DNA from 3 places in the Bradyrhizobium sp. Leaf396 genome. Region 3 is predicted to be linked to each of the others. Evidence: predicted binding sites of a transcription regulator. Region 3 holds the regulator's gene; each other region holds the start of a gene.
What was found. The regulator PhoB, encoded in region 3, activates phosphate uptake and scavenging genes when phosphate is short. The targets are predictions, from matches to a motif close to TGTCATNNANCTGTCAT.

Region 1: phnF (phosphonate metabolism transcriptional regulator PhnF) is a predicted target of PhoB. The motif match lies at 3,169-3,185, and genes of this name have one in related genera.
Region 2: ASG57_RS08790 (ExeM/NucH family extracellular endonuclease) is a predicted target of PhoB. The motif match lies at 2,775-2,791, and genes of this name have one in related genera.

Annotation. Positions count from the first base shown of each region.
Region 1 is NZ_LMQJ01000006.1:43,463-53,319, forward strand. It holds gene phnK (phosphonate C-P lyase system protein PhnK) at 1-54, opposite strand, end outside; gene ASG57_RS07945 (alpha-D-ribose 1-methylphosphonate 5-phosphate C-P-lyase PhnJ) at 47-931, opposite strand; gene ASG57_RS07950 (carbon-phosphorus lyase complex subunit) at 928-2,031, opposite strand; gene phnH (phosphonate C-P lyase system protein PhnH) at 2,035-2,643, opposite strand; gene phnG (phosphonate C-P lyase system protein PhnG) at 2,648-3,112, opposite strand; gene phnF (phosphonate metabolism transcriptional regulator PhnF) at 3,218-3,946, shown strand; gene phnE (phosphonate ABC transporter, permease protein PhnE) at 4,068-4,916, opposite strand; gene phnE (phosphonate ABC transporter, permease protein PhnE) at 4,913-5,797, opposite strand; gene phnD (phosphonate ABC transporter substrate-binding protein) at 5,869-6,798, opposite strand; gene phnC (phosphonate ABC transporter ATP-binding protein) at 6,862-7,671, opposite strand; gene ASG57_RS07990 (transferase hexapeptide repeat family protein) at 7,845-8,513, shown strand; gene ASG57_RS07995 (alpha-D-ribose 1-methylphosphonate 5-triphosphate diphosphatase) at 8,510-9,703, shown strand; gene ASG57_RS08000 (DUF1045 domain-containing protein) at 9,722-9,857, shown strand, end outside.
Region 2 is NZ_LMQJ01000007.1:6,717-16,573, reverse strand. It holds gene ASG57_RS08800 (HlyD family type I secretion periplasmic adaptor subunit) at 1-633, opposite strand, end outside; gene ASG57_RS08795 (type I secretion system permease/ATPase) at 644-2,422, opposite strand; gene ASG57_RS08790 (ExeM/NucH family extracellular endonuclease) at 2,915-9,857, shown strand, end outside.
Region 3 is NZ_LMQJ01000034.1:120,380-130,236, reverse strand. It holds gene pstS (phosphate ABC transporter substrate-binding protein PstS) at 1-304, shown strand, start outside; gene pstC (phosphate ABC transporter permease subunit PstC) at 488-1,477, shown strand; gene pstA (phosphate ABC transporter permease PstA) at 1,482-2,327, shown strand; gene pstB (phosphate ABC transporter ATP-binding protein PstB) at 2,324-3,145, shown strand; gene phoU (phosphate signaling complex protein PhoU) at 3,157-3,873, shown strand; gene phoB (phosphate regulon transcriptional regulator PhoB) at 3,896-4,603, shown strand; gene ASG57_RS25320 (GcrA family cell cycle regulator) at 4,864-5,376, opposite strand; gene ASG57_RS25315 (aspartate aminotransferase family protein) at 5,834-7,042, shown strand; gene argF (ornithine carbamoyltransferase) at 7,042-7,977, shown strand; gene ASG57_RS25305 (Hsp33 family molecular chaperone) at 8,130-9,137, shown strand; gene apaG (Co2+/Mg2+ efflux facilitator ApaG/CorD) at 9,259-9,651, opposite strand; gene ASG57_RS25295 (OpgC domain-containing protein) at 9,845-9,857, shown strand, end outside.

The sequences.
Region 1 (9,857 bases), on a different contig from region 3:
GGATTTCGCCGTCAGCAGCGGCTGGTCGCTTTCAAGCGCGGCTTGATCAACCATGCGCCTTCTCCTTGTACGGCGCGGCGCTGAGGCTGCCGTGATGGCCGGTGGCCTGACGGCCTTCGCAATAGTCTGTGTCCGAGCAGACGAACATCCGTCCTCCCTTGTCGTCGGTGACGATCTCGTCGAGGTAGGAGTTCTCTGCGCCACACAACGCACAGGGCGCGTTGAAACGGTACGGCTCGAACGGATGATCCTCGAAATCGAGCGAGACCACCTGGGTGTAAGGCGGGATCGCGTAAATCCGCTTCTCGCGGCCGGCGCCGAACAATTGCAGCGCCGGGCAATTGTCCATCTTGGGATTGTCGAATTTAGGGGTCGGCGACGGATCCATCACATAACGGGCGTTGACCTTCACGGGATAGGCGTAGGCCGTCGCGATGTGACCGAAGCGGGCGATGTCCTCGTAGAGCTTCACGTGCATCAGGCCGTATTCGGCGAGCGCGTGCATGCGCCGCGTCTCGGTCTCGCGCGGTTCGAGGAAACGCAGCGGCTCGGGGATCGGCACCTGATAGACCAGCACCTGGTTCTCGTGCAGCGCCGTTTCCGGAATGCGGTGACGGGTCTGGATCACGGTAGCTTCATTCGTCGCCGTCGTCGTGGCGACACCGGCGGTCTTGGCGAAGAACTTGCGGATCGAGATCGCGTTGGTGGTGTCGTCGGAGCCCTGATCGATCACCTTCAGCACGTCCTCGGGCCCGAGGATCGCAGCCGTCACCTGTACGCCGCCGGTGCCCCAGCCATAGGGCATCGGCATCTCGCGGCTGGCGAACGGCACCTGGTAGCCGGGGATCGCGATCGCCTTCAGGATGGCGCGACGGATCATCCGCTTGGTCTGCTCGTCGAGATAGGCGAAATTGTAGGCGGGCGCGTTCATTCCGCGGCCTCCTTCATGGCATCGGGCGTGCTGGCATCGGCAAACTCTTGACGCAGCTTGCGCAACAGGCCGAGCTCGGACTGGAAGTCGACATAATGCGGCAGCTTCAGATGCTCGACGAAGCCGGTCGCCTGGACGTTGTCCGAATGCGACATCACGAACTCCTCGTCCTGGGCCGGTGCACGCACCTCTTCGCCGAGCTCACGGGCACGCAATGCCCGGTCGACCAGCGCCATCGACATGGTCTTGCGCTCACTCTGACCGAAGGCGAGGCCATAGCCGCGGGTGAAGCACGGCGCTTCGGTCGCGGAGCCCTTGAACTGGTTGACCATCTGGCACTCGGTCAGCTCGATCGAGCCCAGCGGCACCGCAAAGCCGGCGTCCTCGGCGAACAGTTCGACCTCGACCTCACCGAAGCGAATCTCGCCGACGAAGGGGTGATTGCGGCCATAGCCGCGCTGGGTGGAATAGCCCATCGCAAGGAGGAAACCCTCGTCGCCGCGCGCGAGGTTCTGCAGCCGCAAATCACGATCCGCCGGAAAGTTCAGCGGCTCGCGGGTAAGATCGCCGACGCTTGCGCCGTCGTCGGCCGGCGGCGAACATTCGATCAGCCCATCGCGCCCGAGAATGTCCGTCACGCGCGGCGTTGGCGCGGTGTGCGCGTCGGCCGTCGCCGGCGCTTCCGGCGCAAGGCCTTCGGCAAGCAAGGGATCGAGCAGGCGATGCGTGTAGTCGAAGGTCGGCCCGAGAATCTGCCCGCCGGGAATGTCCTTGAACGTGGCCGATACCCGCCGCCGTACTCGCATGGTGCCGGTGTCCACCGGCTCGCTGCTGCCGAAGCGCGGCATCGTGGCGCGGAAAGCGCGAACCAGGAAGATCGCTTCGATCAGGTCGCCACGCGCCTGCTTGATCGCGAGCGCCGCAAGCTCGCGGTCGTAGAGCGAGCCTTCGCTCATGACGCGGTCGACGGCGAGACCGAGCTGCTCGGAGATCTGGGCGAGCGTGACCTCCGGAACGCCCTGGTCGCCGCGCCGCTTATGGGCGAGCAGGCGGTGGGCGTTCTCGATGGCGCGTTCGCCGCCCTTGACTGCGACATACATTTTTCAGCTTTCCTTGCTCACGACGCGCGTAGTGCGGGGGATCGCAACCACGGCATCATCCGCGACCAGCACCACATCGATGCCGCGCGGAAACAGCGCCTCGTTGACATGCAGGCGCTCGAATAGATCGTAAGGCGTGATCGACGCCTTGAGCGTCGCGACACCGTCGATGCCGGGGCCGCGCAGCTCGAAGCCGCGCCCGGCATCGAGCGAATCGACCTGGAGAATCACCGTGGTCGATCGATCCGGATATTCGCTGGTGCCGAGCGCAAAACGCTCCAGCGAGGGCAAAGCTGCGCCATCGCCGATCAGCGCGAAGCCTGCAATGGACGTGTCCTGCACCACCGGGGCGCCGGTGTGAAACTTGAGCCACTTCACCACGTCCGAGCTCTCCGCCATCCGCGCGTCGAGCCAGAGCGGCGTGTCGTGATCGAACAGCGTCAGCGCGATCGCAGCGGTGCCCCGCATCATCGGCCCTGGCGTCCCCGCTCCCGGCACAATGCGCCGGACCGAACCCGGCCGCGCCATCGCATCCATGACCGAGCGGAAGGTCGACTGTGCCGACAACACCTTGTCTACGAAACCGGGCGGCAGTTCTGCAATCGTGGTCATGATCTCACCCCTCACCGCGCACCATGGTGTAGAAATCAACCTTCGTCGCAGCGGTCTCTTCCGCGGCCCGCTGACGCTTGATCATGAGCTGGTCGCGCAACGGGGCAATCACGTCGCGCTCCAGCGCGCTGCCGAATTCACGGGATTGCACCAGCGCATCGCATAGCGCGATCAGCCGCGCCTTCTCACCGTCGCGTCCCAGCGTATAGCCGAAGCCGATCTCGCCGGTCGCAAGCCGCACCGCGGCGCGCGACACCGTGGCTTCGCCGAGATTGAACGGTGCTCCGTCGCCCCCGACCCTGCCGCGCAGCATGACGAGGCCGTTTTCGGGCGCGCGCAGATCCTGATGGGCCGGGAGTGCCAGGTTGCGGAGGCGAGCGGCGATCTCGCCCGCCTCCGCGTGCGCCAGCACCGCCATCGCGGCCCTGCGCTGGGCTTGCTGATTGTTGTGCTGCGTCACCTGCTCCACCGAACTTGCCGCGCCGAAGTTGTCTATGATAATAGACAACTTCATACGGACGCGCCATGACCGTTTCGTGACAATGATGTGATTTCTGGAGTAGGCTTCCGCGACATGAGCATGCAGGACACAGCCTCTTCGGGCGTCGCGCTCTGGCGTCTCGTCGCCGACGGCATCGAGCGCGGCATCGCGGACGGCCGCTTTGCGGCGGGCGACAAGCTTCCCGGTGAGGTGGAGATCGCCGAGGCCTATCGCGTCAACCGTCACACCGTGCGGCGCGCGCTGGCTGCGCTCGCCGAGCGCGGTCTCGTGCGCGCCGAGCGCGGCAGCGGAACCTATGTCGAGGCGCAGAAGCTCGCCTATCCCTTGCGCTCGCGCACGCGATTTTCCGAGATCGTCGGCGCCGGAGGACGGGAGCCGCATGGGCGTCTGATCGAGGCAAGCGATGATATCGCGACGCGCGAGCTCGCGCGGGAGCTGGGGTTGAAGACCGGCGCACCGCTGGTGCGAATCGAGGCGATCCGCCTCGCTGATCGCACGCCGATCTGCGTCTCGACCACCTGGCTCTCGGCGGAACTGTTTCCGGACGCGGGCGCCGTGTTCGCAGCCACGCACTCCATGACCAAGCTGCTCGCGCATTACGGCGTGCGCGACTACCGCCGCGGCGCGACCCGAATCACCGCCGGCATTGTCGACGCGACCGATGCCGTACGGCTCGATCTGGCGCTGGGTCGGCCGATTCTCGTGGTCGACGCCACCGACCACGATCTCGCGGGCAAGGCGCTGCTGACCAAGCATTCGCGCTTCGCGGCGGAGCGGGTGGAGTTCTTGGTGGAGTCGTAGGCGGCCGCAGCCAGTTCCACGTTCCGGTCATACCCGGGCTTGAGCCGGGCATTCTCCGTTCCGATCCCACAAAAAGAGCGTGGATGGCCGGGTCAAGCCCGGCCATGACGGAAAGGATCTTCTACACCACCGGCCTTCGCCCGATGATCGCAAAGCGCAGCTTGCCCGAGATGAAATCGATCGCGGCGACTGCGATCAGGATCATCAGGATCAGGAACGAGACTTTCTGCCATTCCAGCACGCGGATCTGCTCGGCTAGTTGCAGGCCGATACCGCCGGCGCCGACGATGCCGATGATGGTGGCCGATCGGGTGTTCGATTCGATATAGTAGAGCACCTGGCCGGCGATGACGGGCAGCACCTGCGGCATCAGACCGAAACGGATCTCGTGCAGGGCACTGCCGCCGGAGGCACGGATGCCCTCGACCTCCTTCTGGTCGGCGGCCTCGATCGCTTCCGAGAACAATTTGCCGAACGCGCCGAAATCCGACACCGCGATCGCCAGCACCCCGGCAAACGGCCCGAGACCCACGACATTGATCCAGACTAGCGCCCAGATCAGCGTGTCGACGCCGCGAATCGAATCGAGGAAGCGCCGGACCGGGAAACGGAAGAAGCCCGACGGCACGATGTTGCGCGCGGCAAGCAGGCTCACCGGGAGTGCGAACAGGGCGGCGAGCGTGGTACCGAGCAGCGCGATCGACAGCGTCTCTCCGAGCGCCTTCAGATAGAGCGGCAGCGACGAGCCGGGATCGGGCGGGATCATCATCATCGTGATCCAGCCAAGCTGATTGACGCCGGCAACGAAACGCGACGGCGAAAAGTCGAGGTCGACCAGCCCGAACACCAGGAGCGCGAGCGCGGCGGCAAGCATCGCCGGCGTCGCGAGCCGCGCCGACGCCGGCCGGTTGAAGACATTCGGGTGGCGCGCGCGAAGCTGTACCGTATCGACCTCGGGGTGGCGGCTCATGTCCGCGCCTCGCTGCCGAACAGGCGGCCGCGCAGCCAGCCGGTGCCGATGTCGATAAGGAAGACCGTGACGATGATGGTCAGAAGGATCGCGCTGACGTCCGAATAGTAGAACTTGCGGATCGCAACAATCAGCTCCTGTCCGATGCCGCCGGCCCCGACAAAGCCCATCACCGAGGCTTCTCGTACATTGATCTCGAAGCGCAGCAGCGCGTAGCTGGCATAGCCTGCGATCACCTGCGGCAGCACGGCAAAGCGCATGCAGGACAGCCAGCTTGCCCCGGTCGAGCGCACGCCTTCGACCGGCCTCATGTCCGCATTCTCGACGATCTCGGAGAACAATTTGCCGAGCGCGCCGGTCGAGTGGATGGCGATCGCCAGCACGCCCGCCATCGGTCCGAGGCCGAAGGCAATGACGAAGATCAACGCGAATACGATGCTCGGCACGGTGCGGGCGAATTCAAGCAGGCGACGCACGACGAAGAGCAGCCAGCGCGCCGGCGCGGTGTTCGCGGCCGCAAAGAAGTTCAAGCCGAAGGCGAGGATAGCCCCGATCAACGTACCGACATAGCTCACCAGAAGCGTTTCGGCGAGCAGCTTCAGCCATTTGCGCCAGCCCCAGAACCACTCGCCGAGATCGGTCCAGACGCGCTGGCCAGTGTCGAGCGTGAGAATACGATCGAAGTAGCTGACGAAATTGCCGAAATGGGTGAATAAGGTGCGCAAGTTCACTTCGGCGCCGACCGCAGCGACAAGCAGCGCGGCGATGAACAGCACAGTGCCAAGCAGCAGCCGTAACCGCTTGCGTGCGACCGCCTTGCGATAGACCGCATTCAGCACAGTCAGCTGCTGCTCGGGAAGGATCGAAACCGCAATTGTCATTCGGTGGGAGGCGAGCCGATCATGGAAAGAGCCGGGTCGATTGACCCGGCTTGGGCGATGTGTCCCTACGATCAGGACGCCTTCTTGCGCAGATGGTCGACGAACTTAATCAGCTCGATCGTTTTGTTGTACTCTTCGTTGGTGACCGGATCCCAGGGCTTGTTCTTGCCGTCGGAGAGCTTCTTGAAGGCTTCGGGGTCCTTCTGCGCGGCGTCCAGGAAAGCCTTCTTGATCGCGGTTTTCATGTCGTCCGGAAGGTCGCTGAGATAGGCAACGGGCGAATTGATGATCATGTCCGATTTCACGATGACGCGGAAGTCCTCCTTCTTCATCGGCGCGCCGTCGGCGTTCTTCACCATGCCCTTGTTGAGCATGCGGGTCAGGTTGGAATCATCCTCGGCGTTCCACCAGTTGGCGGCGACGTCCACAGTGCCTTGCGCCAGCGCCAGCACCGCGTTTTCATGGCTCCCGGTGAAGACGACCTTGGAGAAATAGGCCTCGGGATCGACGCCCATCTGGTTCAGCTTGAAGCGGGGCATGTTGTTGCCCGACGTCGAGTTCGGGTCGACCAACCCGAGGTTCTTGCCCTTGAGGTCCTCGATCTTCTGGTAGGGCGATTTCGCGAGCACGTAAAAGACCGAGTAGTAGCCCTTCGAGCCGTCAGCATTGACCTCGATCGCAAACGCATCGGTCTTGACACCGGTCAGCCGGGCGCGGGCAAAGGCTGCAGGGCCGTAATAGCCGATGTGAATGTTTCCGGCGCGCTGGCCTTCGATCACGGCGGCATAGTCGTTGGCGACGCGCAGCGTGACCTTCGTACCGAGCTCCTTCGACAGATAGTTGATGAAGGGCGTAAACCGCTCGGTCACACCGGAGGCATTCTCCGCCGGAACGACGGCCAGAGTGATCTCCGGGTATTTCTTCCGCCAGTCTTCGGCGGAGGCGGAGGTGGTGAAGGCCAGGGCCGCGGCACCGGCAAGAACCAATCGACGAGTAATCATGATACCCCTCTTCTTCAGCTGGAGTTCGTTTAACGCGAGACGTTGAGTGTGCGCTCCCGCCGCTCAGGCGGCGGCAGCGCTGCCGAGCGCCGGAACACCCTCGGGCGCGGCGGCCGGCGCGCCACCCATGACCTCGTTGGCTTCGAGATCGTAGAGCTCGCGCGCGACCTGATCGGTCAGCATCGACGGCGCGCCGTCGAACACCACGCGGCCCGCGGCCATGCCGATCAGGCGGTCGCAGTAGCTGCGGGCGAGATCGAGCGAATGCAGATTGCAGAGCACGGTGATGCCGAAATGCTTGTTGATGCGCAGAAGCGCATCCATCACGACCTTGGTGTTGCGCGGGTCGAGCGAGGCAATCGGCTCGTCGGCCAGAATAATATCGGGCTGTTGCACCAGGGCGCGCGCGATCGCCACGCGCTGCTGCTGACCGCCGGAGAGCTGGTCGGCGCGCTGGGCGGCAAGCGACGCGATATCGAACTGTTCCAGCGCGGACATCGCCAGCGCCTTGTCCTGCTCCGGCCAAATTTGGGACAGTGAGCGCCAGGCCGGCATGGTCGCTAGCCGTCCCATCAGGACGTTCGTGAGGACATCGAGCCGGCCGACCAGATTGAACTGCTGGAAGATCATCGCTGACCGCGCCCGCCATTGGCGCAACTCTTTGCCGCGCAATGCGGTGACGTCGACGCCATCGAACAGGATGCGTCCCTCGGTCGGCGTCACCAGTCGATTGATGCTCCGCAGCAAGGTCGACTTGCCGGCGCCGGATCGCCCGATCACACCGACGAAGCCGCCGGGGGACACTTGAAACGAGGTGTCGTCCACAGCGGCTTTTGTGCCGAAGCGACACGTCAGACCATCCACCACCAGCATGCCAGGCTCCAGATTTGCTGGGCCCAACCGCTAACGTCGGTGCTTAACACTTGTGTGACAGTACCGTTGCGGTGCGGCGATCCTGTGCGGTTCATCCCCCGTCATCTCGACGTCATGACATTGTCATCAAGCCGCTCGAAGAGGAACGCCCGCCTTCGCACCAGGGATACGACATGGCCAAAATTCTCTCGGTTCAGCCGACCATCGACCCTTCGGCCGTGCTGCATGAGACCCGGCTCGGCGCCTATACCGAGGTCGGCGCACGCACCATCCTGCATGAAGTGGCGATGGGCGATTACTCCTATGTCGTGAACGATTCGCAGATCACCTACACCACTGTCGGAAAGTTCTGCTCGATCGCGGCAATGACGCGCATCAATCCGGGCAACCATCCGATGCACCGCGCGACACAGGCGCATTTCACCTACCGCTCCAGCGCCTATTTCGAGGGCGAGAGCGACGATGCCGAATTCTTCGAGTGGCGGCGCCAGCATCACATCCATATCGGCCACGACGTCTGGATCGGCCACGGCGCCGTCGTGCTGCCGGGTCGCAACATCGGCACCGGCGCTGTGATTGCCGCCGGCGCCATCGTCACCAAGGACGTGCCGGCCTACACCATCGTTGCCGGCAATCCGGCCCGGATCGTGCGGCGGCGCTTCTCGGAGGAGATCGCTGGGCGGCTTGCCAGGCTCGCGTGGTGGGACTGGGATCACGACAAGTTGCGCCGGGCGCTGCCGGATTTTCGCAAGCTCGGGATTGAAGATTTTCTTGCGACATACGAAGCACAGGCGAGCCCTCTCACCAATTCTCCCGCCGGCAAACGAAGCGCGATCGCGTGACAGACATAGTCCTCGAAAGCGGCCGGGCCCTGATCGGCACCGAGTTCGTCGAAACCTCACTTCTGGTATCCGGAACGGATATCGCCCAGGTCGATGCTTCTCGAGGCCGTGCGCGGCTGGCGCTAGATGCCCGCGACCTGCTGGTGCTGCCGGGCATCGTCGATTTGCACGGCGATGCCTTCGAGCGGCAGATGATGCCCCGCGCAGGCGTCAATTTCCCAATCGACGTCGCGCTTGCCGACAGCGATCGCCAGGCGATCAGCAACGGCATCACCACGGTGTTTCACGCCACGACCTGTTCCTGGGAGCCGGGCCTGCGCAGCGCCGACAATGCGCGCGGACTGCTGGAAGCCATCGAGCGGCAGCGCCCGCAATTCGCTGCCGATACCCGCTTCCACCTGCGCCACGAAACCTACAATCTCGACGCCGAGGCCGAGATCAGCCAGTGGCTCGCTGACGGCCGCGTCGACCTGTTCGCCTTCAACGACCACATGGACGGGACCGTCGCCGACATGGCCAAGCCCCGCAAGCGCAACCGCATGGTGGAGCGGACCTGCCTTTCGATCGACGAGTTCGATCGGCTGGTCGAGCGCGTGGTTTCGCGCGCCGACGCTGTGCCGGCCTCGGTATCGCGGCTGGCTGCGGTCGCCCGCGCTGCCGGGGTGCGAATGCTTTCGCATGACGATGCGACGCCGGCGATGCGCCGGCATTTTCGCGAACTCGGCGCTCACATCGCGGAGTTTCCGATCAACGAGGAGACGGCGCGCGCTGCTGCGGATGCCGGTGACGCCATCGTCTACGGCGCGCCCAACGTCGTGCGCGGCGGCAGCCACACCGGCTGGACCAGAGCATCGGACATGATCGCCAAGGGCCTCTGCTCGGTGCTGGCGTCGGACTATTATTATCCCGCGCAGCTGCTCGCCGCGTTCCGGCTCGCTGCCGACGGCGTGCTGCCGCTGGCGAAGGCCTGGGACCTGGTCTCCGCCGGCCCCGCGCGCGCGACCGGCCTTGCCGATCGCGGCATGCTCGCGGAAGGATGCCGCGCCGACATTCTCCTCGTCGACGGCAGCATGGCGCTACGCCCGCGGCTGATCGCGGTGATCTCAGGTGGCAAGCTCGTGCATCTCAGCGATGCAACTCGGCTGCTCACCGCGGCAGCGGCGCCGCGCCAGGCTATCGTGGCCGCCTAAATTGGCTATGCTGAGGCGATGACAGGTCTTCCCCGCTACGCGATCTATTTTGCCGCAGGCCGCAACAGCGCCCTCTCCCGCTTCGGCGCGGAGCTGCTCGGCTATGATGCCTGCACCGGCAACGAACTAGCCTTTCCCGCCGACGCTTTGCAGC
Region 2 (9,857 bases), on a different contig from region 3:
CAGACGCTTTTCGTATAGCTGACGGACGCCCTCCAGCTCGGTTTCGATCCAGCGGATCTGTTCGCGCTTCGACGCGATCTGCGCCTCCAGGCCGCGGATTTCGTCCACGATCTGCGCCTTGCGTTCGCGCAGCTGCGACTGCTGGCCGCTGATCGCCTCGCGCCGCCGGGCGAACAACGTGGTCTCCCCCTCGATCATCTCCGTGATCGCACCGATGGCGCGGCGTGCGGAGATCTCGCCGGGCAGCACCACCGCGTCACGGCCGTTCTGCTCGGACTGCAGCCGGGCGCGACGCACCCCAAGCTGGTTGAGCTGGTTTTCGATCAGCGCAAGGTTGGCGCGCGACAGCGTCTCGTCGAGGCGGACCAGCATATCGCCGGCCCGAACCTGATCCCCGTCGTTGACGTAGATTTCGGCGACCACGCCGCCGGTCGGGTGCTGAACCCTGCGGACGTTGCTGTCGACCACCACTTGCGCCGGCGCGATCACGGCGCTGGCGAGCGGCGCGGTCATCGCCCAGACTCCGGCGGTGGACACCACGATCGCCAAGGTACCGATTCCGAGTCCGGTGGCGCGCCGGATATCGCGAAACGGATCGTTGCGGCGAGCTTCGGGCGTGGAGAGGGCGGTCATGTGGAGGTCCTCAACTGACGGCTGCGGCCGGAACCGAGCGCGCATCGGGCACCGCCTGCAGCGCCGCCCCGCCCGGCGCCGGATGAGCGGCAAGCGATTTGCGCAGCACTTCGTCCTTCGGGCCGAACGCTTGCACCTGACCGGCCGCCAGCGTCAACACGAGATCGACTGCCGCGAGCGCCGCCGGCCGATGCGCGATGATGACGGCAATGCCGCCGCGAGCCCGGACACGCCGGATGGCGTCGGTCAGCGCGGCGTCGCCTTCGGCGTCCAGGCTGGCGTTCGGCTCGTCGAGCACCACCATGAACGGATCCTTGTAGAGCGCGCGCGCCAACGCGATCCGCTGCCGCTGGCCGCCCGACAGGGTGGCGCCGGCTTCGCCGATCCGCATCTCGAAGCCCTTCGGCAGCTTCAGGATCATCTCGTAGGCGCCGGCGGCCTTCGCCGCGGCGATCACCGCCGCCTCGTCGATCTCCCGGTCGAAACGTGCGATGTTCTCCGCCACCGTTCCGTCGAACAATTCAACATCCTGCGGCAGATAGCCGATCATGCCGCCACGAATTTCTGCCGGCCACTGGTCGAGGGTGGCGCCATCAAGGCGGATCTCGCCGCGTGCGATCGGCCAGATCCCGACCAGCGCCCGCGCCAGCGTCGATTTGCCGGCGGCTGACGGGCCAATGATGCCGACCGCCTGGCCGGCTTCAAGTACGAACGAGGCGTTGTGCACGATCGCGGTCGTGCCGCCGGGGGCGGCGATCGTTACCTGCTCGACCGTGAGTCGATGGACGGCGCGTTCGGGGGCGACGTCGGGCTTCGGGGCGTCGCCGTTGCGCAGAGCGGCGCGGAGCCGTTGGCCCGCCTGTCGCGCGCCGAGGAACGGACGCCAGATGGAGATCGCAAGCTCCACCGGCGCGAGCGCGCGGCTGCCCATGATCGACGCGGCGATCATCACGCCGCCGCTGGCCAGCCCCTCGATTACTAAATAGGCGCCGAGGCCGAGCAGCGCCGATTGCAGCATGAAGCGCAGCGCCTTCGACAACGCGCCGAGCGATCCGGCGATATCGGCGTTGCGCTGCTGGGCGGCGACGAGATCGTCATTGGCGGCGCCGATCCGGTCGATCAACCGCTGCTCCATCCCCAGCGCGGCCACGATTTCGGCGTTGCGCCGACCGGCTTCAAGTTGAACGCCGCGGATTGCGCCGGCACGCGACGCGTCCCGGGTCGGCGCCCGCGTCAGCACCTCGGTGAGCAGCGCGATCCCGAACAGCAGCACCGCGCCCACGACCAACGTCCAGCCGAGATAGGGATGCAAGAGAAAGCAGCCGGCGAGATACAGCGGCATCCATGGCAAGTCGAACAGGGTCGTCGGGCCGAGCCCGGAAAGGAACGACCGGACCGAGTCCAGATCATGAGACAATTGCAGGCCGCGATTTGCGCCGCCGCCGCGCAGCGGCCCCCGCAGGATGTTGCAGACGACCGGTTGCCACAGCGCGGCGTGCAGCGCTGATCCGATCCGCGTCAGAATGCGCTGACGCAACAGATCGAACAGCCCTTGCATCGCATACGCCGCCGCCACCGCGATCGACAGTGCGATCAAGGTCGGAATGCTGTGCGATGGAATGACTCGGTCGTACACCTGAAGCATGTAGATCGAGCCGCTGAGCATCAGCAGATTGAGCACCGCCGAGAACAGTCCCACCGTCAGAAAGGCCGTTCTGCAGGAGGCGAGCGCGGCCGACGCGAGATCGCCGGACGGGGGGGACGACGCGGAGGACGTTGTTGCAGTCATGATACTCAATTCAAAACGACGTCGGACAGTCACGGTCGGATGCGGCCGGCGTTCGTTAGCGAGGTTCAACGTCAGGCGCATGACAATGCGGCGCGTGCGCGAAAACGCGTTCCAGTGGCGACCAGGCGCGACATCCTGCGACGAAACGCCGCTCTGGTTCGGAATTCGGCCGCACCACCCGGCAACCGAAGCCTGGCGTGGTCGTCCCTCGCGGCGGACTGATCAAGCTTTAACGCGATGACTCAATGGCGATTGCCGTCGGCCGAGCGTCGAGCGCGCCGCGAGGAGTGGTTGGTGCGCGCGGTCTTCGCGGCACTTTCCATGTTGTGACTTCACCGGCCCGTTAAGAAGCAGTCACCGATCTGTTGTCGTCGGCATTCTATCAACGCGCATTAACGATCCGTTAACCAACGGCCGTCTGGACCGCGCCCTCACGCATGCCGTGAGGCGGCGATCCGCGACGTCTTCTTCTCAAGCGCTGGAGTGCAATACATGTCGACGACCCCTCATGTCCTGGCGAACGGCGATTTCCTGCAGGACTGGTCCAACACCGGCCTCATCACGACTAACGATGATTGGTCGGGGGTCGCATCGATCGTCGGCTATCTCGGCAACGATGTCGTTTCGGCCACCGGGGTGGACGCGCGCACGGCTACCGGATCGTCGTCGGGAGACGTCGACGTCATCGCCAACCAGACCAACACCGCCATCACCAACGGCGGTGTGGCCGAATTCCAGATCGCCAACCCGACGCTGGCGCTGAACGGCTCGAACAGCGCGGATGCTCCTGGCCTCGTGATCCATCTCGACGCCACCGGCCGCAAAGACGTCCGGCTGAGCTTCAATGCACGCGACCTCGACGGCGGCACGGACGACTCCGCGCAGCAGATCAACGTGCAGTACCGGCTCGGTTCGAGCGGGTCGTGGACCAACGTTCCGAGCGGTTACGCCGCCGACACCACCACCGGTGGCGCCGCAACCCAGGTGACGCCGTTCGATCTGCTGCTGCCCGCCGCCGTCGACGGCCGCAACGACATCCAGGTTCGCATTCTCACCACAAACGCCGCCGGCAATGACGAGTGGGTCGGTATCGACGACATCCGCGTCACCAGTTCATCCGAATCGTCGGTCGAAGCGCAGCACGTTTCCTTCGCGCCGGGTTCGCTTACGGTGTCGCATGACGAAGGCAACAGCGGTCCGACCGTCTATCAGTTCATCGTCGAGCGCAGCGGCGGTACCACGGGCGACGTCGCGTTCTCGGGAACGATCGCTTCGGCACAGACCGATGCGGCCGACTATGTCGGCGGCAACCCGGTCAGCTTCAGCGGCAGCATCGCGGCGGGAGAGACCTCCGCGATCGTGACCGTCACCGTTGCTGGCGACACCGACAATGAGGCGAGCGAGAGCTTCACGCTGACGCTGCAGAACGTTTCCAATTCGGTGGGCGTGACCACCACGATCGGCAGCGCCACGACGGCGACCGGCACCATCGTCAACGACGACGTCGGCATCACAAAGATCAGCGCGATTCAGGGCAGCGGAGCCAGCAGCGCCATGGTCGGTCAGACTGTGACCGTCGAAGCCATCGTGGTTGGCGACTTCCAGAACGGCGATGCCGACGCCGGCCGCAATCTCAACGGCTTCTATGTCCAGGAGGAGACCACCGATTCCGACGGCAACGTGCTGACCTCCGAGGCGATCTTCGTCTACGGCGGCGCTACCGACGTCCAGATCGGCGACCGGGTCCGCGTCACCGGCTCGATCAGCGAATATTTCGGCCTGACCGAGCTCACCGCCAGCAACATTTCGGTCGTCCAGGCCGGCGCGGTGGCCGACGTCGACACGATGGCGGTGCAGATCGACCTGTCGGCGATGGGCACCACGCTGAGCCAGGACGGCGATTACCAGCCCGATCTTGAAGCCTATGAAGGCATGCTGGTCACGATTCCGCAGACCCTGACCGTCACCGAGCAGTACAATCTCGACCGGTTCAACGAGATCAAGCTGACGGCGGGCGAACGGCCCGAGCAATTCACGCAGGAGAGCGCGCCCGACGCCGCCGCCTACCAGGCGTATCTGGCGGAGCTCGGTGCTCGCACCATCACCTATGACGATGGCCTCAACGTCCAGAACGCCGCGATCAACAATCTCGACGGCTTCGATCCGAACGACAACCCGTCCGCCACGCCGAACTACGGCACCGCCGACGCGGTCCGGATGGGTGATACCGTCACCGGCCTGACCGGCGTGCTCGACTATCAATGGGCCGGAAACTCCGCCTCGGGGGCGACTTGGCGGATCCGCTCGGTCGAGGACGGCGCCAACACCTTCGAAGCCGGCGCCAATCCGCGCACCGATGCGCCGGAAGACGTCGGCGGCCGCCTGAAGGTTGCGAGCTTCAACGTGCTGAACTACTTCACCACGCTGGACAACGGTGGCACCACCGCGATCGGCGAAGCGCCGCGCGGCGCCGACAATGCGGCGGAGTTTGCACGTCAGACCGAGAAGCTGGTCGCGACCATCCTCGACATGGACGTCGACGTGCTGGCGCTGACCGAGCTGGAGAACGATTTCTCCGCTGCATCGTCCGGCAACGCGATCAAGTATCTGGTCGAACAGCTCAATGCCGTGGCTGGGGCCGGTACCTATGCCTGGGTCGATCCCGGCCGGCAGTTCGTTGGCGGCGACGCCATCGCGGTCGGCTTCATCTACGACACCACCGCAGTGAAGATCGCCGACGGTACGACCATCGAGACCCTCAACGACGCCGACCTGCCCGGCCTCGGCCTCGGCGGCCTGATCGGGCAGAGCACGGTCGGCGCGGTGTTCGACGGCGAGAACACCAGCCGCAACGCGCTCGCGGTGACCTTCGAGGAGCTTGCGACCGGGGAAACCTTCACGGCGATCGCCAACCATCTCAAGTCCAAGAGCGGTACCGGCTCCGGCGCCGATTCCGATCAGGGCGACGGCCAGGGCAACTGGCAGAACCAGCGCGAGCTGGCCGCCAAAGCGCTGACCGCGTGGGCGGCGAGCGATCCGACCGGCTCGGGCGATCCGGACGTGATGCTGCTCGGCGATTTTAACGGCTACGCCAAGGAGCAGTCGACCGCTCTCATCGAGAGCGCGGGCTATGAGAATCTGCAGGATCGCGAGGACGGCGCTTATTCCTATGTATTCGACGGCCAGACCGGCACGCTCGACTATGCCTTCGCCAATGCCAGCCTCGGCGGGCAGGTGTCCGGTGTGACCACCTGGCACATCAATGCCGACGAGGCCGACGCGCTCGACTACAATACCGACTATGGCCGCGACACCTCGATCTTCGACGGCGACTCCTCGATCCGGGTGTCCGACCACGACCCGGTGATCGTGGGCCTCAATCTGGGGGAACAGGAGCCGACTCCGGCTTACACGCTGCAAATCCTGCATGCATCGGACTTCGAGGCGGGCCTGAACGCAGTCGATCGCGCCGGCAACTTCGCGGCGATCGTCGATTATCTCGAGGAGACCTACGACAACTCGATCACGCTGTCTTCGGGAGATAATTTCATTCCCAGCCCGTTCTTCAGCGCCGGCAGCGACAGCTCGCTGAAGGAGGTCTACGAAACCGCGCTGGAAACCTATTACGGCCTCGCTGCCGGGACGCTGAACATCTCGCCCGGCTTCGGCACCGCCGACATGGCGATGCTGAACATCATCGGCGTGCAGGCCTCGGCGATCGGCAATCACGAATTCGACGCCGGCACCAAGGCGTTCGCCGACATCATCAAGCAGACCGCCGGATATCCCGGCGCGCAGTTCCCGTACCTCGCGGCCAATCTGGACTTCTCGGCCGATGCCAATCTCGCTTCGGTCTACACCGGCACGATCCAGGATGCCGACGTCTACACCGGCTTCCCGCCGGTGGCCGGTATCGGCAAGAAGATCGCGCCGGCCACGGTCATCGAGGAGAACGGCGAAAAGATCGGCGTGATCGGCGCGACCACCCAGATCGTGCAGAGCATCTCCTCGACCGGCGGCGTCGAAGTGATCGGCGACAATGTCGATGACATGGCGGCTCTGGCGGCAATCCTGCAGCCGACGATCGATGGTCTGCTGGCTCAGGGCATCAACAAGATCATCCTGGTCAGCCATCTGCAGCAGCTCGCGCTCGAAAAGGCGCTGGCGCCCCTGCTGCACGGCGTCGACGTCATCGTCGCCGGCGGCTCGCACACGCTGCTGGCGGACGAGACCGACACGCTCCGTGTCGGCGAGACCGCTGCCGACACCTATCCGATCGTCACCGCGAACGCCGACGGCAAAACCACGCTTATCGTCAACACCTCCGGCGAATACTCCTATGTCGGACGACTGGTGGTCGATTTCGATGCTGAAGGCAACGTGATCTACACCGCCAACTCGGCGGTCAATGGCGCCTACGCCAGCACGGAAGAGGTGGTCACCTCCCTGTACGACGGCAACACCACGGTCGACGTCGACCATGACGGCGACGTGGATACCGACGACGCCGATCCGTTTGCCGACGGCGGCCGCGGCGATCTGGTCAACGACATCGCCCAGGCGGTGGGCGGCATCATCGACGCGCAGGACGGCAACACTTTCGGCAAGACGGACGTCTATCTCGAGGGCCGTCGCAGCGAGGCTCGCACCGAGGAGACCAACCTCGGCGACCTCTCCGCCGATGCGAACCTGTGGTACGCCCAGAAGGTCGACCCGACCGTGCTGGTTTCGATCAAGAACGGCGGCGGCATCCGCGACTCGATCGGCTACGTCTATGCGGTCGGTGGCGAAGCGGTGGAGAGCCCGCCGCTGGCGAACACCAGCGTCGGCAAGGAAGCGGGCGAGGTGTCGCAGCTCGATATCGCCAACTCGCTGCGCTTCAACAACGCGCTGTCGATGGTCACGGTGACCGCGGATCAGCTGCTCAAGGTGCTCGAGCACGCAGTGGCGGCGACCACGGCGACCGCGACGCCCGGCCAGTTCGCCCAGGTCGGCGGCATCGCATTCTCGTTCGACAAGGATTTGCCGGCCGGCAACCGCGTGCAGTCGGCAGCGCTGATCGATGACAACGGCAACCCGGTGCTGGCGTTGGTCGCGAACGGCGAACTGGTGGTCGATCCGAAGATGGCGATCCGGGTCGTGACCTTGAGCTTCCTGCTCACCGGCGGCGACGGCTATCCGTTCGCGAGCTTCATCACGGCCAATCCCACCTTTGCCAACGTCGTCAATCTGTCGCCAGACCTAGTTCCAGATGCGGGGCAGGAGGCGAACTTCGCCACCGAGGGCACCGAGCAGGATGCCTTCGCCGAATACATGGCGGCGAACTACTCCGACACGCCCTACGACGTCGCCGACACCGACCGGGCGCACGACGAGCGCATCCAGAACCTCGACTATCGTCAAGACACGGTGCTCGAAACAGAGGCGCTGGTGCTGGTCGGCGACGACGGTGACAACCAACTCGCCGGCGCGCTCGGAGACGACGTCCTCACCGGCCTCGGGGGCGACGACGTCCTCGCCGGGCTCGGCGGCGACGATCAACTCGATGGCGGCGAGGGCGATGATACCCTGTCCGGCGGCGATGGCGACGACACGCTGCTTGGCGGTGCAGGCGACGACACGCTCGACGGTGGCGCTGGCGACGACCGGCTGGTGGGCGGCGACGGTGACGACACCCTGACCGGCGGCGATGGCGACGACGTCCTGATCGGCGGCGAAGGCTATGACACCTTGCAAGGCGGCGACGGCAACGACGAACTGATGGCTGGCGCCGGCGACACCGCGGAAGCCGGTGACGGCGACGATCTCATCATCGTCTCCACCGACGACCCCGCGCCGGGCTCGATCGACGGCGGCGCCGGCAACGACACCGTCAAGCTGATCGGCGGCGGCACGGCGGAATTGATCGCCACGCTCAATGTCGAGAACCTGCTGGTGGCCGCAGGCACTTGGTCGGTGGCCGGATCGGCATCGTACGACGATGTGACGATCCAGGGCGGCGCGATGCTGGCTTCGAGCCTCGTCGTGGACAACAACGATCACGTCGCCATCGAGGCCGGCGGCGCGCTCTCTGTGTCCGGCAACGCGATCGTCTGGCAGGGCGGTGGCAACGCGGTCATCGACAATGCCGGCGAGATCTCGGGCTCGACCCGTGCGCTCACCACCACGGCGGGGGCGACCGGCTCGGTGACCCTCGACAACCAGGCCGGCGGCGTCGTCCGCGGCGCGCTGACCCCGGAACGGGCCGGTCACGCCGACGCGACCATCATCGTCAACAACGCCGGCGTGATCGAAGCGAACGGCCGCGTCATCGACTTCCGCACCTTCGACAACAACGGCGCCTCGGCGGTGATCAACAACCTTGCCGGGGGCGTCATCCGCCAGCATGGCAGCGACACCGACGTGATCCGCCCGGGCACTGACGGCGTCGTCAACAACTGGGGGACGATCACGACGGATCCGACGTTCGTGGGCGGAGGCGATCTGATCGACTTCCAGAGCGACACCGGCGGCAAGGTCACCAACTATGCTGGTGGCTGGATGGAAGGTTCGCGTCACGCTGTAACCGGTGACAATGCCGTCACCGTCATCAACAGTGGCACGATGATCGGCCGCAACGGGTCCGCCGTGAACCTGGACACCGACGGGACCGAAGCGCAGAAGGCGTTCATCACCAACCACGGCGTGATGGAGGGCCGCTCGGCCGAACTGTCCGACAGCGACGGCGACGCCATCGATGTCGACGGTCTGGTGCAGATCGTGAACTACGGCAAGATCTCGGGCCTCGGCGCCGAGGGCTATCACGACGGCGAGCCGAACGTCTCCGAAGCGATCGCGATCGGCGGCGGCAGCATCGTCAACAATGCCGGCGGCGAGATCTACGGCTACGGCCGTGCGATCCAGGTCGACAACTCCAGCAACGCCAACGCGCTGGGGGTGACGACCATCGTCAACCACGGCCTGATCAAGGGTGACGGCCACGGTCCGGAAGGGGTCACCCCCGAGGATGCGGCGCGGTTCGACCTGCGCGGCAACGAGGCGATCAACCTGGTCGGCACATATGCCGACAGCCTCACCAACAGCGCCACCGGTCAGATCGTCGGCGGCGTCTCGATGGGCGGCGGCAGCGACACGCTGAGCAATGACGGCTCGATCACCGCCACCGGCGGATCAGCGGTGAACATGGGCGAGGGTGACGATCTGATCGTCAACCGCGCCATCATCACCGGCGACGTCCTGCTCGGCGCCGGTGCCGACGAGCTGATCAACCAGAGCTCCGGCGTCATCACCGGCGACGTCAGCTTCGGCGACGGCAACGACAGGCTCGGCAACACCGGCAAGATCGTCGGCAAGGTCGATCTCGGCGCCGGCGACGACTTCGTCAACATCTGGATCGGGTCCGATATCCAGGGCCAGATCCTGCTCGGCGACGGCA
Region 3 (9,857 bases):
CGTGCAGCCGACCGTTGCGGCCTTCCAGGCTGCAGCCGCCAACGCCGACTGGGCCGGCTCCAAGAACTACTATGTGATCCTGACCGACCAGCCGGGTGAAGCGTCTTGGCCGATTACCGGCGCGACCTTCATCCTGATGCACAAGGATGCGACCGACAAGGCGGCCTCCCAGGAAGCCCTCAAGTTCTTCAAGTGGGCGTTCGAGAAGGGCGACAAGATGGCCGAGGAGCTCGACTACATCCCGATGCCCGACACTGTCGTGAAGCAGATCGAGAAGACGTGGGCTGCCGAGATCAAGAGCTGATTGCAGCGTACTGAACTCGCGCTCCGCCTCGCGGCGGGCGCGAGTGGACGAGCGGCCCGGAATCTTCAGGATTCCGGGTCCCCTTCAAGACAATCCCGGAACGACGCGGGCAAGCTGTCGAAAACGACCGCCTTTGGCGGCATGCAGCTGGCGTGAGCAAAACAGGGGATCGGCGTGGCAGAGATGGCCGTTCAGAGCGATGTAATCGACGATGCCGGACCGTATGATCGCGCCAAGGCCTTGGGCGCGTTCAAGCTCGGCGACGTCACTTTCTATTGGATCACGCGGCTTTCCGCGATCTCGGTGCTGCTGATCCTCGGCGGCATCATCCTTTCGCTGGTCGTCGGCGCCTTTCCCGCGATGAAGGAGTACGGCCTCTCCTTCCTGTGGACGCAGCGCTGGGCACCGTCCGCCGATCCTCCGGTGCTGGGCGCGCTCGGGCCGATCTACGGAACGCTCATCACCTCCTTCATCGCCATGCTGATCGCCATTCCGGTCGGCCTCGGCATTGCGATCTTCCTCACCGAGCTCTGTCCGCAATGGCTGCGCCGCCCGATCGGCATGGCGGTCGAGCTGCTCGCCGGCATTCCCTCGATCATCTACGGCATGTGGGGCTTCTTCGTGCTCGGGCCGTTCCTGGCCAACACCTTCCAGCCCTTCATGATCAAGGTCTTCGACGGCGTCCCTGTGCTGGGCGCGATCTTTGCCGGGCCCCCCTCCTATCTCAGCCTGTTCAACGCCGCGCTGATCCTCGCGATCATGGTGCTGCCCTTCATCACCTCGATCTCGGTCGACGTGTTCAAGACGGTGCCGCCGGTCTTGAAGGAAGCCGCCTATGGCGTCGGCTGCACCACCTGGGAAGTCGTCCGCAGCGTGGTGATCCCCTACACCCGCGTCGGCATCATTGGCGGCGTCATGCTGGCGCTGGGCCGCGCGCTCGGCGAAACCATGGCGGTGACCTTCATCATAGGCAATTCGTTCCGCATCTCATCGTCGATCTTCGCCCCGGGCACCACGATCTCGGCGGCGATCGCGTCGGAGTTCGCCGAGAGCGACGGCCTGCACCAGTCCGGCCTGATCCTTCTCGGTCTGCTCCTGTTCGTGTTGACGTTCTTCGTGCTCGCAGCCGCGCGGCTGATGCTGATGCGCCTGGAAACCAAGGCCGGGAAGTAAAGCCATGAACCCGATCTATGCACGTCGCCGCCGCTGGGACATCGTCATCCGCGGGCTCTGCATCGCTGCTGCCGCGTTTGGCGTCACCTGGCTCGCGCTGATCCTGATCACGCTGTTCTACAACGGCCTGGCCGGGCTCAACTTCCAGGTCTTCACCGCTGACACCCCGCCGCCCGGATCGACCGAGGGCGGCCTGCGCAACGCTATCGTCGGCTCGCTGATCATGACCGCGATCGGCGTCGGCATCGGCGCGCCGCTCGGCCTATTCGCCGGCACCTATCTCGCCGAGTACGGCCGCAACGACAAGCTGACCTCGGTGATCCGCTTCATCAACGACATTTTGTTGTCGGCGCCCTCGATCATCATTGGTCTGTTCATCTACGGCGCGGTGGTGGTGCCGATGCGAGGCTTCTCGGCGATCGCGGGCGCGCTGGCGCTCGCCGTCATCGTGATCCCGGTCGTGGTGCGCACCACGGAAGACATGCTGCTGCTGGTTCCCAACCCGCTGCGTGAGGCCGCCAGCGCACTGGGCCTGCCGCGCTCGCTGGTGATCAAGCGGATCGCCTATCGCGCCGCGCGTTCCGGCCTCATCACCGGCGTGCTGCTCGCCACCGCCCGCGTTGCCGGCGAGACGGCGCCGCTGCTGTTCACCGCGCTCTCGAACCAGTTCTTCAGCCTGGGCCTGGACAAGACCATGGCCAACCTGCCGGTGACCATCAACAATTTCGTGCAGAGCCCCTACGCCTACTGGAAGCAGCTCGCCTGGAGCGGCGCGCTGCTGATCACCCTGACCGTGCTTGCCCTGAACATTGGCGCGCGCATCATCGGCGCCGAGAGGACTGCAAAATGAGTGAAATGTCTGTTTCCGTCAGCGCGCCGACCGTCCATCCCGGCTCGCAGCCCCTGCCCGAGGCGCCCGCCAAGGTTACGGCGCGCAACCTCAACTTCTACTACGGTGAGCACCATGCATTGAAGAACATCAATCTGGCGCTCGGCACCAACCGCGTCACGGCCTTCATCGGCCCGTCCGGCTGCGGCAAGTCGACCCTGCTGCGCATCTTCAACCGGATGTACGATCTCTATCCGGGCCAGCGCGCCACCGGTCAGCTGCTGCTCGACCACACCAACATTCTCGACCCCAAGCTTGATCTCAATCTGCTGCGCGCCCGGGTCGGCATGGTGTTCCAGAAGCCGACCCCGTTCCCGATGACGATCTACGAGAACATCGCGTTCGGCATTCGTCTGTACGAGAAGATCTCGAAGTCCGAGATGGACGACCGCGTCGAGAAGGCGTTGCGTGGCGGCGCGCTGTGGAACGAGGTCAAGGACAAGCTCAATGCTTCCGGCCTGTCGCTTTCCGGCGGCCAGCAGCAGCGCCTCTGCATCGCTCGCACCGTCGCGGTCCGGCCCGAGGTGATCCTGTTCGACGAGCCCTGCTCGGCGCTCGATCCGATCTCGACGGCGAAGGTTGAGGAACTGATCCAGGAATTGTCCGAGAACTACACGATCGCGATCGTCACCCACAACATGCAGCAAGCGGCGCGCGTCTCGGACAAGACCGCGTTCATGTATCTCGGCGAGCTGATCGAGTTCGACGATACCAGCAAGATCTTCACGTCGCCGAGCGACCGGCGCACGCAGGATTACATCACCGGCCGGTTCGGCTGAGGAGACGGAACATGGGTTCTGAACATACCGCAAAGGCCTTCGACAGCGACCTCCAGGAGCTCACGCGCCTGGTTGCCGAAATGGGCGGCATCGCCGAGCGCATGATCGTCGATTCCGTCGACGCGCTGATCCGCCGCGACGTCGCGCTCGGCCAGCGCGTCGTCGCCACCGACACCGAGCTCGATGCGCTGCAGAAGCGCATCGAGGAGCGCGCGGTGCTCACCATCGCGCGCCGCCAGCCGATGGCGGTTGACCTGCGCGAGATCGTCGGCGCCATGCGCGTCGCGACCGATCTCGAGCGCATCGGCGATCTCGCCAAGAACATGGGCAAGCGCGTCGCGGCGCTGGAGACGGATTTCCATCCGCTGAAGCTGTTCCGCGGCCTGGAACACATGACCGACCTGGTGCAGCAGCAGGTCAAGTCGGTGCTGGACGCCTACGCCGCGCACGATCTGCCGGCGGCAATGGCGGTGTGGAAGGGCGACGAGGAGGTCGACGCGATCTGCACCTCGCTGTTCCGCGAGCTCCTCACCTATATGATGGAGGATCCGCGCAACATCTCGTTCTGCATCCATCTGATGTTCTGCGCCAAGAACATCGAGCGGATCGGCGACCACGCCACCAACATCGCCGAGACCGTGTTCTACATGATCGAGGGGCAGGCGATCACCGACAAGCGGCCGAAGGGCGACATGACCAATTTCGCCACCACGATACCGAATACCTGAAGACGTAAGGAGCGACGACACCATGGGCGCACGCATTATGGTGGTTGAGGACGAGGAAGCTCTCACCGAGCTTCTCCGCTACAACCTCGAAGGCGACGGCTATGACGTCGAGACGGTGATGCGCGGCGACGATGCCGATACCCGCCTCAAGGAGCACATTCCCGATCTGATCGTGCTCGACTGGATGCTGCCTGGGCTATCGGGCATCGAGCTGTGCCGGCGGCTGCGCACGCGGCCCGAGACCAAGCAGCTCCCGATCATCATGCTCACCGCGCGCGGCGAGGAGAGCGAGCGGGTGCGGGGGCTTGCGACCGGCGCCGACGACTACATCGTCAAGCCGTTCTCGGTGCCGGAGCTGCTCGCGCGCGTGAAGGGGCTTCTGCGGCGCGCGAGCCCCGAGCGGCTCGCGACGGTGCTCGCCTATGGCGACATCGAGCTCGACCGCGACAAGCGCCGCGTGGCGCGCTCGGGCCGGCCGATCGATCTCGGCCCGACAGAATATCGCCTGCTTGAGTTCTTCCTGGAGCATCCCGGCCGCGTGTTCTCGCGCGAACAGCTGCTCGACAGCGTCTGGGGCCGCGACATCTACATCGACGAGCGCACCGTCGACGTCCATATCGGGCGCCTGCGCAAGCTGCTCAATCTGGGTCGCGAGCAGGACCCGATCCGCACGGTCCGCGGCGCCGGCTACGCGCTGGATGATCGGTTCGCCAAGGCGGAGCAGACGTAAAGCTCTAAACTGGCGAGTGTTGGTTTCGCGAGATGCGGCAATGATCTTGGCCGCCATCCCGGGACGCGCGCAGCGCGAGCCCGGGTCCATAACCACAGAACGTGCTTTGACGAAGACTCGGAGTGACCATCTCGCGCGACAATTGCGCGCTGTGGCTACGGATCCCCGCCCCTCGCGCGCAATCGCGCACCAGGCGGGGATGACACCGAGTTACTGGAGCCGTGATCGCGTCGCGGCTGCCATCAGGTAGATCGACAAACTCAGCGCGTGCCCGGCTTCGCCGGCGCGCGCCGGCGGTCTGCTGCGGGCTGATACGCCACGCGCGAATGCTGGGCGCAGTAGGGCAGGCCGGAAAGCGCCTTGCCGCCGCAGAAGAAGAAATCCGGGCTCGAGGGATCGCCGACCGGCCAGTGACAGGTCGCCTCGTTCAATTCCAGTAGCGACAGCCGTTGGCTCATCGGCACCACGTTGTCGTAGGTAACAGGTTCAGCCTCAACCTCGACCTCGAAGGCCTGCGCCAGCGCGGTGTTGCCGCGCGCGACGGGGCGAGTGACTCGCATCATGTGCTGCGCGGGCCGTGCCTTGCGCGGCCGGGGCGCTGCCGATGAAGGGCTCTTGGCGCGGCCGGACAGGCCGAGCCGGTGCACTTTGCCGATCACGGCATTGCGGGTCACATTGCCGAGCTCCGCCGCGATCTGGCTGGCCGAAAGTCCGGCCTCCCAGAGCTTCTTCAGCTGCTCGACGCGATCATCGGACCAGGTCAAAACCGTCATTGCACCCTTTCCCTCGCTGCGCGCCTGCCGTCCTGGGGCCTTCACAGCGAATGCTTAAGCCTTGAAAAACCCGTGCCGCCAGAATCCCTTAAGGCTCGCCGGGCGCGCTCAAGACGCCCGAACGTTTACGCCGGTACATGAGGACTCTTGGGATCAGAACTGTTGCACGAGATGTCGTATCTGACAGTCCAAACGCTACAATATGGCGTGACTCCCGCGCAAGAGTCCGCCGACTCGCGTCCACATGTTCCGTGGTGAAAATCCCGCAAAATCGGCACCGCAAGACTACGGATTCAGCGTTTCGCGGGGCTTTCGGGCGGCATTGACACACGTCTTGCCAAGCATAAGATAGTCCCACGTGCCGCCCTTAAAAGGCGGCACGTTTCGTTTTCCGGGCCGGTCAATGGTGCGTTGCGCAATGCATGCGTCACACCGTCCGCAACATTCAAGTGACGTCATGACTAACAGCGCCGCGCCGCATTTGCTCCCCGTTTTCGCCAGGGCCGACCTCGGTTTCGAGCGCGGTGAAGGCTGCTGGCTGATCGCGACCAACGGAGATCGCTATCTCGATTTCACCTCGGGCGTGGCGGTGAATGCGCTCGGCCATGTTCATCCGGCGCTGGTCAAGGCGTTGCAGGAGCAGGCGACGAAGCTCTGGCACATGTCGAACCTGTTCCAGAGCCCGGACGGCGAGAAGCTCGCAAGCCGGCTCTGCAACGAGAGCTTTGCGGACTTCGTGTTCTTCTGCAATTCCGGCGCCGAGGCGCTGGAAGGCGTGATCAAGCTGGTGCGCCACCATCACTTCTCCAAGGGGCATCCTGATCGTTATCGCATGATCACCTTCGAGGGCGCCTTCCATGGCCGCACGCTGGCGACGCTCGCCGCCACCGGATCTGCAAAATATCTGGAGGGCTTCGGTCCGCCGATGGAAGGCTTCGACCAGGTGCCGCATGGCGACCTGGAAGCCGTGAAGAAGGCGATCGGCCCACACACCGCGGGCATCCTGATCGAGCCGATCCAGGGCGAGGGTGGCGTTCGTTCGTCGTCTCCCGCCTTCCTCAAGGCGCTGCGCGAGCTCTGCAACGAGCACGGCCTGCTGCTCGCCTTCGACGAAGTGCAGACCGGCATGGGCCGCACCGGCGAGCTCTTCGCCTACAAGCGCACCGGTGTCGTGCCCGACGTAATGTCGCTGGCGAAGGCGCTGGGCGGCGGCTTCCCGATCGGCGCGGTGCTCGCGACCGCGGACGCGGCCGCCGGCATGGGGCCCGGCTCGCACGGTTCGACCTTCGGCGGCAATCCGCTCGCGATCGCCGCGGCCAATGCCGTGCTCGATGTCATGCTCAAGCCCGGCTTCTTCGACCACGTGCAGAAGATGTCGCTGCTGCTCAAGCAGAAGCTCGCCTCCGTGATCGACCGGCACCCCGATGTCGTCAGCGAGGTACGCGGCGAGGGCCTTTTGGTCGGCATCAAGGCCGTGGTGCCTTCGGGCGATCTCGTCGCGGCGCTGCGTGCTGAAAAATTGCTCACCGTCGGGGCCGGCGACAACGTAGTGCGCTTCCTGCCTCCGCTGATCGTCACCGAGGCCGAGATCGAGGACAGTGTCGGGCGGCTCGAACGCGCCTGCGCTGCGATCTCGTCCAGCCAGACCAAGCGGGCGGCAAGCTGATGAGCAAGACGCCCGACAAAGCTCCTAAGCACTTCTTGGACATCAACGAGCTGCCGTTGTCGGAGCTCAAGCGCATGCTCGCCGCATCCTCCGCCATGAAGGCCAAGCAGAAGGCGCATCAGCCGGTCAGGCCGCTCGAAGGCAAGACGCTGGCGATGATCTTCGAGCGTCCCTCGACCCGCACGCGCGTCTCGTTCGACGTCGGCATGCGCCAGCTCGGCGGCGAAGCGATCATGCTCACCGGCGCCGAGATGCAGCTCGGCCGCGGCGAGACCATCGCCGACACCGCGCGCGTGCTGTCGCGCTATGTCGATGCGATCATGATCCGCATCCTCAATCACGATGCGCTGCTGGAGCTTGCGGCCAACGCCACCGTGCCCGTCATCAACGGCCTGACGCGGCGCTCGCATCCTTGCCAGGTGATGGCCGACCTCATGACCTATGAGGAGCATCGCGGCCCGATCGAGGGCAGGACGGTGGCCTGGACCGGTGACGACAACAACGTGCTGGCGTCCTGGGCGCATGCCGCAGAACGCTTCAAGTTCCAGCTCAACGTCGCAACACCTTCCGAGCTCGCACCGAAGAAGGCGATGCGGGACTGGATCAAGGCGACCGGCGCGCCGATCGTGCTCGGCACCGATCCGGAAGCCGCCGTGCGCGGCGCCGACTGCGTCGTCACCGACACCTGGGTGTCGATGGGCGACAAGGAAGGCGAGCACCGCCACAACGTGCTGAAGCCGTACCAGGTCAACGCCAAGCTGATGTCGCTGGCCAAGCCGGACGCGCTGTTCATGCACTGCCTGCCTGCCCATCGCGGCGAGGAGGTCACCGATGAAGTGATCGACGGCCCGCAATCGGTCGTGTTCGACGAGGCCGAAAACCGCCTGCATGCGCAGAAGGGCATTCTGGCCTGGTGCTTTGACGCGGTGAAATAAGCTTGCTTGGAGTCCGGATGAAGCGCAGCGAAATCCGGGGTTCTCAACTCGTGAAACGATCTCCCCGGATACCCGGGCTACGCGGCCCGTGAGGACGACGGAATGCCGGCGTTCCCCTTCCATTTTCCGCCTCCGACCCCAAATAGTGCGCCATGGTTTCCCAATCCCCTGACATGAAAACCGGGCCGGAAGGTCCGGTTCGCGCACCATCGGCCGTTCCGATCGACGACGCGGTGCTGCCTTACGAGGTCGACGCGCTCGACGTGCGCGGGCGGCTGGTACGGCTCGGCCCGGCGCTCGACGACATTCTCACCAAGCACGATTATCCGGCGCCGGTCGGCAAGCTGCTCGGCGAGGCCATCATGCTGACGACGCTGCTCGGCAGCGCGCTTAAATTCGAGGGCCGCTTCATCCTGCAGGCCCAGACCGATGGTCCGGTCTCGTTCCTGGTCGTCGATTACGTGGCGCCGGATCGCCTGCGCGCCTATGCGCGCTTCGATGCCGCGCGTCTCGGCGAAGCCAAGGATTCCGGCACGCTGCTTGGCCGCGGCCATCTCGCCATGACCATCGACCAGGGCCCCGACATGAGCCGCTACCAGGGACTGGTCGCGCTCGACGGCGGCAGCCTGGAAGACGCCGCGCATGAATATTTCCTGCGCTCCGAGCAGATCCCGACGCGCGTCCGCCTCGCAGTCGGCGAGGAGTGGCGCTCGAGCGACGGCGGCAAGCATCGCTGGCGCGCCGGCGGCATGTTGATGCAGTTTCTGCCCAAGGCCCCCGAGCGTGCCCGGCAGGCCGATCTGCATCCCGGCGATGCCCCTGACGGTACCGAGGTGCACAGCGTCGCCGAAGACGACGCCTGGGTCGAGGCGCGCTCGCTGATCGAAACCGTCGAAGACATCGAGTTGATCGATCCCGAGCTCTCCGGCGAGCGGTTGCTCTACCGTCTCTTCCACGAGCGCGGCGTGCGCGTGTTCAATCCGCAGGTCCTTCAGGCCCGGTGCTCCTGCTCGCGCGATGCGGTTGCCTCGATGCTGAAGAGCTTCTCGCCCGACGACCGCGCCGCGATGGTGAAGGACGACAGGGTCGTCGTCACCTGCGAGTTCTGCTCGTCGGTCTACCAGTTCACGCCGCACGAGGCGGGCGTCGAGGACGCTTAATCCTATCCTCCGTCATTGCGCGCCAACCGGTCCGCGCGAAGCGCGGCCTGGTGACAGGCTCCGCGAAGCAATCCCGCGTCTTTGCGCGGTGGCGGTCTGGACGGCTTCGCTGCGCCCGTCCTCAGTTCAACACCCGCTTGTTGTCGGGGCTGTCCAGCGAAAATGTCGGTACGTCGATTTCGAAGCGCTCGCCGGTTTCGCTGACCATCTGGTACCGACCGGTCATGAAACCGGAGGCGGTCGAGAGCGGCACGCCGGAGGTGTATTCGAAGCGCTCGCCGGGGGCCAGGATCGGTTGCTCGCCGACCACGCCCTCCCCCTTTACCTCCTGTTGGCGGCCGGAGGCATCGGTGATGATCCAGTGCCGCGTCTTGAGCTGCACCGTCTCCTCGCCCGAATTGGTGATCACGATGGTGTAGGACCAGAAATAGCGTGAGCGGTCCGCCGACGACTGCTCCGGAACAAAGTTCGGCTCGACGGTCACTTCGATCTGGCGGGTCACGGCGCGGTACATGGCTGCATCATACCGAAATCCGTCCCGGGAACCAAACGCCCCAGGCGGCTTCGGCGACATCGTCCGGCCAGATTTGGAAGGGAAGGACACCCACAGTGACCTCCTGATGTGGGTCCGGCCGCTTTGCGAGACGGCCGCCGGACCGCTACATTCCGTCAACGTCGCGATTTGCGGGAAGGGTTTTTTGCCCCCGATGACCATTGCCG